3 regions of the Saccharomonospora glauca K62 genome follow, and region 2 is predicted to be linked to each of the others. Evidence: predicted binding sites of a transcription regulator. Region 2 holds the regulator's gene; each other region holds the start of a gene.
What was found. The regulator LexA, encoded in region 2, represses DNA repair genes until DNA is damaged. The targets are predictions, from matches to a motif close to CGAACACGTGTTCG.

Region 1: the regulator LexA is predicted to act here: its motif matches at 1,198-1,211, upstream of SACGLDRAFT_RS20915 (phosphoenolpyruvate carboxykinase (GTP)).
Region 3: the regulator LexA is predicted to act here: its motif matches at 1,508-1,521, upstream of ruvC (crossover junction endodeoxyribonuclease RuvC).

What each region holds. Positions count from the first base shown of each region.
Region 1 is NZ_CM001484.1:4,457,900-4,461,170, reverse strand. Features, by position in the region: gene SACGLDRAFT_RS20925 (dynamin family protein) at 1-258, shown strand, start outside; gene SACGLDRAFT_RS20920 (DUF6802 family protein) at 382-1,071, shown strand; gene SACGLDRAFT_RS20915 (phosphoenolpyruvate carboxykinase (GTP)) at 1,405-3,240, shown strand.
Region 2 is NZ_CM001484.1:3,254,052-3,257,322, reverse strand. Features, by position in the region: gene SACGLDRAFT_RS15185 (NHL repeat-containing protein) at 1-715, shown strand, start outside; gene lexA (transcriptional repressor LexA) at 816-1,535, opposite strand; gene nrdR (transcriptional regulator NrdR) at 2,375-2,854, shown strand; gene SACGLDRAFT_RS15170 (vitamin B12-dependent ribonucleotide reductase) at 2,909-3,271, shown strand, end outside.
Region 3 is NZ_CM001484.1:1,700,238-1,703,508, reverse strand. Features, by position in the region: gene ruvB (Holliday junction branch migration DNA helicase RuvB) at 1-281, opposite strand, end outside; gene ruvA (Holliday junction branch migration protein RuvA) at 304-903, opposite strand; gene ruvC (crossover junction endodeoxyribonuclease RuvC) at 900-1,490, opposite strand; gene SACGLDRAFT_RS08220 (DUF4262 domain-containing protein) at 1,655-2,194, opposite strand; gene SACGLDRAFT_RS08215 (YebC/PmpR family DNA-binding transcriptional regulator) at 2,255-3,004, opposite strand.

The DNA of each region.
Region 1 (3,271 bases), 1.2 Mb from region 2:
CAACTCGTCGCCGAGCAGCTCATCGAGGCCGAACAGCAACTCGCTCTCGCGCTGGACGACGCGCTGAGCAGGCGGATCGAGGCCATCGAGGCCGAGCTGAAGGAACTCGACGCCACGATCAAGCTGGACGAGAAGGAGCGGGCGCGGAAGCTGGCCCAGGTGTCGCGCCGGGCCAAGGAGGTCCGGGAGGGCATCCAGCAGGCCGAGGGTTTCCTCCGCCGTATCAGGGCGTTGCGTGATCGACCGCGGCAGAGCTGAGCGGGGCAGGGAGCTGCCACGGAAACGCCACGCCCTTGGTTCGGGAACCGAATGTGCCTACGGTGAGTCTTAACAAGCGAACAGCGAGAAAGCCGTGCCCTGACCGGAGGGGGAGTAACGCCAGTGTGGGCTGACGATGGTACTGGGGCCGGGGCCGCGGGCCCCGAGGAGACGTCCGACGACCTGCTGATCACCGTTGGGGGCGAGGAGTACTCGGCGGAGATCAACTTAGACATCGACGGGGACGGTGTCGCCGACACCGCCGTCATCGAGCACGAGGACGGCTCGGCGCAGGCGTTCATCGACGAAGACGGCGACGGCGACGCCGACGGGTACCTCGCGGTGGACGCGCAAGGGGACGTCGTGGCCGCCGCCGAGTACGACGAGTCGACCGGCGAGTGGGTCGACATCTCGGGAGGCGTCTCCGTCGGGGACGACAGTGCCGAGACACAGACCGGCATGGGCGGCGTGATCACGGCGGATCTGGGCGATGAGGATCTGGAGGTGGGGCCCGCCACGGTGGACACCGACCACGACGGCGTGAACGACACCGCAGTGGTCACCACCGACGACGGCACCACGCTGGCGTTCACCGACGTGGACGGCGACGGCGAGGCCGACGTCGCGACGGAGATCGACAGTCAGGGCAACGCGGTGACCTACGAGCACTCCGGGGACGGAGAGTGGGTCGAAGTCGACAGCGCCAGCCCGACCGGTGCGACGAGCACCGACAGCGAGTGGGCCGTCTCCCAGCCGTTGGAGGGCGTGGCTCGCATCGACGCGACCACGGGGCAGTGGATCAGCCAGAACTGATTCCACTCCAAAAGCGGCGAATAAGGAGATTCCGGAAGGCTCGACGCGATACGCGTCGAGCCTTTTTCCGTTTTACCGAGCTTCCGGAACATCTTTCACACTTGCGCGATTCAGCGGAAACTGAATCGATCACCTTATCGTTCCTGTGAGAGAACCGACTCTTCCGGAGCACTGTTCTTCCGTGTCAGACCGCTACTCTCGGGGCATCCCAATGCCAGCACACCGCTCGTCGGTGCGCTTTGAGCCAATTCGGTCGCCGGCAACGGAGCCCGCATCCGGACGCGCGAGCTGCGTTCGGAGTGTGGGCTTTTGTCGTCGAAGACAGGAGTAGAGATGACTGCAGTAGCCATCCCCGGTCTTGAGAAGGCACCAACGACACACAGCGGCGTGCTCTCCTGGGTGCGGGAGGTCGCCGAACTCACCACGCCCGATCGGGTCGTGTGGGTGGACGGCTCCGACGAAGAGGCCGAGCGCATCAACGCCGAGCTCGTCAAGGCCGGAACCTTCGTGCCGTTGAAGGCCAAGCCCAACTCGTACTGGGCGGCTTCCGACCCCAGCGACGTCGCGCGCGTCGAGGAGCGGACGTTCATCTGCTCCGAACGTGAGGCCGACGCCGGGCCCACCAACAACTGGGTGGACCCGAACGAGATGAAGGCGACCATGACCGAGCTCTACCGGGGCTGCATGCGTGGTCGCACGATGTACGTCATCCCGTTCTGCATGGGTCCGCTCGACGCCGACGATCCGAAGCTCGGCATCGAGATCACCGACTTCGCCTACGTGGTGGCCTCGATGCGGATCATGACGCGGATGGGCAAGGCAGCGCTGGACAAGTTCATCGCCCCCGACGGCACCGAGCGTGAGTTCGTGCCCGCGTTGCACTCGGTGGGCAAGCCGTTGGAGCCGGGCGAGAAGGACGTGCCCTGGCCCTGCAACGAGACGAAGTACATCAGCCACTTCCCCGAAACCCGCACGATCTGGAGCTACGGCTCCGGCTACGGCGGCAACTCGCTGCTCGGCAAGAAGTGCTACTCGCTGCGCATCGCCTCGGTGATGGCCCGCGACGAGGGCTGGCTGGCCGAGCACATGCTGATCCTCAAGCTGATCTCCCCGGAGAACAAGGCGTACTACATCGCGGCGGCGTTCCCCAGCGCCTGCGGCAAGACCAACCTGGCGATGCTCCAACCCACCATCCCCGGCTGGCGTGCCGAGACGCTCGGTGACGACATCGCGTGGATGCGGTTCGGCGAGGACGGCAGGCTCTACGCCATCAACCCCGAGTTCGGGTTCTTCGGCGTCGCTCCGGGGACCGACAACCACACCAACCCGAACGCCATGAAGACCATCGAGCAGGGCAACACGGTGTTCACCAACGTGGCCCTGACCGACGACGGCGACGTGTGGTGGGAGGGGATGTCCTCCAAGCCCGAGCACCTGACCTCGTGGAAGGGCAAGGACTGGACGCCCGCCGACGGCGAGGCCGGTGAGCCCGCCGCGCACCCGAACTCGCGCTACTGCACGCCGATGTCGCAGTGCCCGATCCTCGCTCCGGAGTGGAACGACCCGAAGGGCGTGCCGATCTCGGCGATCCTGTTCGGTGGTCGTCGTGCGACTACGGTGCCGCTGGTGAACGAGGCCCGCGACTGGCAGCACGGCGTGTTCCTGGGTGCCACGATGTCGTCGGAGAAGACGGCCGCGGCGGCGGGCAAGGTCGGCGAGGTGCGGCGCGACCCGATGGCCATGCTGCCGTTCCTCGGCTACCACGTCGGTGACTACTTCCGGCACTGGCTGGAGATCGACAAGCACGCCGAGAACGCGCAGCTTCCCAAGATCTTCTACGTCAACTGGTTCCGTCGCGGTGACGACCGCCGGTTCCTGTGGCCGGGCTTCTCCGAGAACTCGCGTGTGCTGAAGTGGGTCATCGAGCGGATCGAGGGCAAGGCCTCGGCCGTCGAGACCCCGGTGGGCTTCGTGCCGAAGGCCACCGATCTCGACCTCGACGGGTTGGACCAGCCGCTGGAGGACATCCAGGCCGCGCTGGAGGTCGACCCCGAGGAGTGGCGACAGGAGATCCCGCTCATTGAGGAGTGGTTCGACAAGATCGGTCGGGACAGGATCCCGTCCGCTCTGCTCGACGAGCTGGAAACGCTGAAGCAGCGACTCGGCTGAAGTCGCGTGAGGACGATCCGGGAGGCCACCG
Region 2 (3,271 bases):
GGAGACGGCGGCCGTGCACGCGCTGTCGCGGGACGGCACGTCGGTGCTGTATCGCCTCACGTATCCGGACGGCCCGCAGGACGCCGAGGCGCTCGTGGTGGACCACACGGGGACGCCCTACATCATCACGAAGAACGTCTTGGGTACCGCCCGCGTCTACCGGCCGGCGCAGCCTCTGGTGAGTCCGGGACCGACCCCGCTCGAACACGTCGGGACGGTGTCGTTGCGGACGACCGACACCCCCGGTGGCCCGGTGGGCGAGCTCGGGTCCGTACTCGTCACGGGAGCCGCGCTGTCGGCCGACGGCAGTGTGGTGGCCCTACGCACGTACACGGACGCCTATCTCTACCCGGTGACCGACGGGGACATCGTGGCGGCGTTCACACGGGAGCCGGTGCGCGTTCCGCTGCCCGACGAAAAACAGGGCGAGGCCATTGCCTTCACCCCCGACGGGACGCTGTTGTCCGCCAGTGAGGGGCGCGGTGAGCCGTTGCGGGCCGTACCGAATGCCGTCTCGCTGGTCGACACGCGCTCCTCCGGCGAAGCGGACGCGGACGAAGCGGAGGAACCGGCGAGCCATGCGGCCGAGACACCCGAGGAACCGGTCGAGCACGAATCCGGTCTCGGCGTGGCTCCCGCACTCGTCATCGCGGTGATCACCGCCGCGGTACTCGTCGCGTGGGGAAGTCGCCGCCGTCGGCGGAACGACGCGTGAGCGATTCCCCGAGAAAGTCCGAAACGGCGCGTGAAACGTCGTTCGGCCTTCCGTGGCGTGTGGTACGACGGTTCTCGTGCCGTGATTGTGAGGCCGCTTCTCACAGCCTCCGCAGAACCGCGACGACCTTTCCGAGGATCGTGGCGTCGTCACCGGGAATCGGGTCGTACGCCTCATTGTGGGGCAGCAACCAGACGTGCCCGTCGTCCTTGCGCTTGAACGTTTTCACGGTGGCCTCGCCGTCGATCATCGCCGCCACGATGTCGCCGTTTTCGGCGGTGGGCTGTTGCCGTACCACGACCCAGTCGCCGTCGGTGATGGCGGCGCCGATCATCGAGTCACCGGTGACGCTGAGCAGGAAGACCTCTCCCTCACCGACGATGTCCTTCGGCAGCGGGAAGACGTCCTCGATCGATTCCTCGGCGAGCACCGGACCACCCGCCGCGATGCGGCCCACCAGGGGCACGAACGCGGGCTGGGGCATCGCGTTTCCGGTCTGCGTGGTGGCCGGAGTGGTCGGTCGTTCGCGATCTACCGCCAACACCCCCACCGCGCGCGGACGATTCGCGTCGCGACGCAGGTACCCCTTGCGTTGGAGCGCCTTCAATTGATGGGAGACGGACGAGGTGGACGTGAGCCCGACCGCTTCTCCGATTTCCCGGACGCTCGGGGGATATCCGTACTTGTCCACCCAGGTCCTGATCACCTCGAGGACTTTCCGTTGCCGCGGTGTCAGGCTTTCGTCCGGGTTCTCGACCGTGCGCGGAAGGTCGGAGACCTCGCCGCCGCTCACGTCGTCGCCCGTTGTCTTGCGTGCCACCGCGATATGCCTCCCAGTCGTGAGCCCGAGCCGATGCGGGGCTTTTTACACGTCCGTCGGTGACGCTAGTCCGCTTCGCCGGGGATTTCAAACGTTTGTTCGAGCGACACGCCGTGGGGGCTCGATTTTCGCATGACTCGGTGGTACACATTCGCACGGGCGTTCGATAGAACTCGTGTTCGAATGCCCGTGTCCGTGCGTGAGTGGGCGAACACGCTGGAGGTGGTTGGCATGGTGGCGGCGAGGGGGCGCTCGGGTGCCGTTCGGTCGGCTCCGGCCCGTCCGCCGGGTGCCGGCGCTCGCCGGGGGTGCCGTCCTCCGACGAGGCCCCCGGCCGCTCCCGGGCTGTGGCGGGGGCGAACCGCGCGTGGTGATCTCGGTGAAGGGGGACCGGGTCGCGGCGGGGTCCCCTGGCCGTGGCTCGTGGTGATGGCGCTCGTCGTGGTGGCGGCGGTGGTGGGGCTCGGCCTCGTCGCCACGGACCCGGCCTTCGTGGAGCCCGGCCCCGGTTCGGCCGTTTTCGGCACACCGTAGGCTGTTCCGGGCCGCGTTCGCGTGCGGAGTGGCACGGGTTCGAAACCGCGGCATCCTAAGCCCGATTCCGTGCCACCGAGGCGGGGGGTAGCGGTTGCGTCGGACCGGGCCGAGTCTTATGGTCAACCCCTACATCTAGTAGTTACATCGCTGTAATTGGTCCACAAGTTGGGGTAGGATCGGTTCTACGTACGCTGCCGGTGGTCTCCGGTCGCGACGTGGACGACACTCGCGTGTGGTGCGCCGTGGTGTGCGTTGTCGGTGACGTTCCTGCTGTGCAGGGGAGTTTCGGGAGGTGTTCGGCCGTGCGGTGTCCGTTCTGTCGGCACGCGGACTCCCGAGTCGTCGATTCGCGAGAGGTGGACGAGGGCCAGGCGATACGACGGCGTCGGTCGTGCTCGGTCTGTGGTCGCCGGTTCACCACGTCGGAGACGGTGGTACTCGCTGTCGTCAAGCGATCGGGAGTCACCGAGCAGTTCAGCCGGGACAAGGTGATTCGGGGAGTGCGGCGTGCCTGTCAGGGGCGGCCCGTCGACGACGACGCCCTGAAGCAGCTCGCCCAGAAGGTCGAAGACTCCATCCGGGCGTCCGGGGTCGCGGAGATTCCGAGCCACGAGGTGGGGCTGGCCATCCTGGGGCCGCTTCGGGAGCTCGACGCCGTCGCCTACCTGAGGTTCGCGAGTGTTTACCGGTCCTTCTCGTCGATCGAGGACTTCGAGGCTGAGATCAAGAACCTGCGTGAGGCGATCGCCGAATCGTCGGCCCAGCAGGACCGCAGCGAGTGAGAACGCGGACGACGAGTCACGTCGCCGCCAATTTCGAACGCGGGAGTGGGAGTCATGACAGAAACCGTGGGGGTCGGCGCGGAATCCTCGCCGAAGCCGAGCAAGAAGCGAGGCGGCTCGGGCTCGCGCAAGGGTCTGCGCGTCCAACGCGTCTTCACCACCGAGGGGGTGCACCCCTACGACGAGGTGCGGTGGGAGCGGCGCGACGTCGTCATGACCAACTGGCGTGACGGCACGGTGAACTTCGAGCAGCGCGGTGTGGAGTTCCCCGACTTCTGGTCGGTCAACGCGACGAACATCGTCACCAGCAAGTACTTCCGCGGCGCGGTGGGCAGCCCCGACCGTGAGAACAGCCTCAAGCAGCTCATCGACCGCGTCGTCAAGACGTACGTCAAGGCCGGCCTCGAACACGGTTAC
Region 3 (3,271 bases), 1.6 Mb from region 2:
ATGCGGATGGCGGCGTTGAGCTCGGAAGCGATGATCATGGCGAGGCTCGTCTTCCCGAGACCGGGCGGCCCCGACAGCAGCACGTGGTCCGGCGCCACCCCGCGCTTGCGCGCGCTCTCCAGGACGAGTTCGAGCTGTTCCCGGACCCGCGGCTGGCCCACGAACTCCGCCAACCGGCGCGGCCGTAGTGCCGTCTCCACTTCCCGCTCGCCCGTCTGGGCCGTCGCGGACAGCGGTGTCTCGCCGGGAGCCCGCCTCACCTCTCCGGACGGTTCGATCATGTCGTCGTGCACGTCCGTCGCCTCACTTCTTCTTGCCGAGCACGGCGAGGGCCGCCCGCAGCATCCGCGACGTGTCGTCGGGCACGTCGCCCGCCACCTGCTCCACGGCCTGTTCGGCCTGTTTCGCCGAGAAGCCCAGACCCACCAGCGCGTCGATCACGTCGGCCCGCACCGCGCTGCTCACGGCCTCGGCACGCACGCCCTCGGCGTCGGCCGGCGCGAGCGCCGCCACCTTGTCGCGCAGCTCGATGATCAGCCGCTCGGCTCCCTTACGACCGATGCCGGGTACCTGGGTGAGCACCGTGATGTTGCCCTCCGTCAGGGCACGCCGCAGCTTCTCCGGCTCCAGCACGGCCAGGGCCGCGAGCGCGAGTCGAGGGCCGATCCCCGACACCGTCTGCAGCAGCCCGAACAATTCCCGCGAGTCCGCGTCGGCGAATCCGAACAGCGTCAGCGCGTCCTCTCGCACCACCAACGTCGTGTAGAGGTGGGCCTGGCCGCCCCTGCGCAACGTCGCGAGCGTGCCCGGAGTCGCCTGGACGGCGAGTCCGACACCGCCGACCTCGATCACCGCGTGATCGAGCCCCACCGACAGCACCTCACCGCGTACCGAGGAGATCATGTCAATCCCGTCCCTGTCCTGTTCTCACGCCGCTTCGCCGCCTCGGCCAGCCGAGCCCTGTGGACACGGGCCAGTTCGGCCGCCTTCGCCTCGGCCTCCGCGAGCCGTGCCCGTATCGGTTCCCTCCACAGGTGACAGATCGCGAGCGCGAGCGCGTCGGCGGCGTCGGCCGGGCTGGGAGCCTTCCGCAGGCGCAGCACGCGGGTCACCATCGCGGTCACCTGTGCCTTGTCGGCACGGCCGGAACCGGTGACGGCGGCTTTCACCTCGCTGGGCGTGTGAAAGGACACCGGAAGGCCACGACGCGCGGCACACACCGCCACCACACCGCTGACCTGCGCCGTTCCCATCACGGTGCGGACGTTGTGCTGACTGAAGACACGTTCGACGGCGACCACGTCCGGCCGGTGGGTGTCGAGCCAGTCGTCCACCGCCTCGCTGACCTGCAACAGCCGCGACGGAAGCTCGGCGTCGACGGGCGTGCGCACCACACCCACGGCCACGCACGACACGGACCGCCCGGCACCACCGTCGACGACCCCGAGCCCGCACCGGGTCAGTCCGGGGTCCACACCCAGCACGCGCACGAGGCCAGTCCTTTCCACGAACACCAGTTCGAGTCGAAGGCTACCGCGTCGCGTCACCACACCGCGTGGAACACGCTGTCCCGGCGAGGTGCGTGCGGACACGCGGACGACTGCGAACCAGCGTACGCGGGGGCGAGAGCACGGAGGGCGGATGCGCGGGCCGGTCAGGGGCCGTCGACGCCGGGCGTCCAGCTCTCGGGCCGGCCGCTGGCCGTCAGCACGGGCTGCCACTGGGCGAAGCCCTCGGGGGAGTCCTCGCTCCACGGCCAGAAGCCGTCCGTCGTCGGCACGATGATCTGCACGGCGGGGAAATCGCCCTCGGGGTAGACGAGGAACGCGCTGCCGAAGAACTCCGGATAGTGTGCCGGCGCCACCTTCTCGAACGTCACGGGCACGCCTTCGAAGAAGTCGTCGTAGAGCCCGCCGAACTCGAATCGCTCGCCGGTGGCCGCACGGTCCACATAGGCGTCCAGCAGCACCGTGGACATCTCCTGCGGCAGCCCCACGACGACCGCCTCCGGGATGCCGTGCATGGCCCAGGCGCACACCGTGAACGCGTATCCCGCTCCCCGATCGTCGGGAGGGACCGAGACCACCGCGTTACCGCGTTGTTCGGCCTGCTCGACGATCCATTCCCGCAGCTGCTGATCGGAATCGAGTTCGTGGCCGTTGTCGAAGGTGGTCTCCACAGTCACGGCCGACATTGTGCCGTATCACCGGACGCATCCGGTACAGGCGCGCCGTGCCGTCCCGAAGTCCTCGGCTCAGCCGACCTCGGCGAGGATCTCGTCGCTGACGTCGAAGTTGGAGTAGACGTTCTGCACGTCGTCGCAGTCCTCCAACGCGTCGATCAGCCGGAACACCTTGCGCGCGGTCTCGGCGTCCAGCGGCACCTGGACCGACGGCAGGAAGTTCATGTCGGCCGACTCGTAGTCGTATCCCGCCTCCTGCAACGCGGTCCGCACGGCCACCAGGTCGCCGGGTTCGGAGATGATCTCGTAGTTCTCGCCGAGGTCGTTGACCTCCTCCGCGCCCGCGTCGAGCACGGCCATGAGCACGTCGTCCTCGGACAGGTCGTTCTTCGGCATGACGACGACGCCCTTGCGGTTGAACAGGTACGCCACCGAACCGGGGTCGGCGAGCGAGCCGCCGTTGCGGCTCAGGGCGGTGCGCACCTCGGAGGCCGCCCGGTTCTTGTTGTCGGTGAGGCACTCGATGAGCACCGCGACGCCGCCGGGGGCGTAGCCCTCGTACGTGATGGTCTGCCAGTCCGCGCCACCGGCTTCCTCACCGGCGCCGCGCTTGCGCGCCCGCTCGATGTTGTCCTGCGGGACGGAGTTCTTCTTCGCCTTCTGGATGGCGTCGTACAGGGTGGGGTTGCCTTCGGGATCACCCCCGCCGGTGCGCGCGGCGACCTCGATGTTCTTGATGAGTTTCGCGAACAGCTTGCCACGCTTGGCGTCGAGGGCGGCCTTCTTGTGCTTGGTGGTGGCCCACTTCGAGTGGCCGCTCATCTCTCCTCCAACTCTCTTTCGCGTCTACGCGACCTCGGACACGGTGCGAACGGACGGAAGCGTCGCTCCGCGGACGGCCGGTCAGCTCGGATGAACGCGGTGGCTGGCACCCTTCCCCGCCGGACGGCCACGATCCTATCGACAGCCGCACCGGAGGTTGTGGCATCGCCCACCGCGACGAGCATCGCGCTCTCGCCTCGTCCGCACGCAAAGCGCCCGGTCAGCTACGGCGTGAACGCCCGCCCTCGACCTCGCTTGCCACGGTAC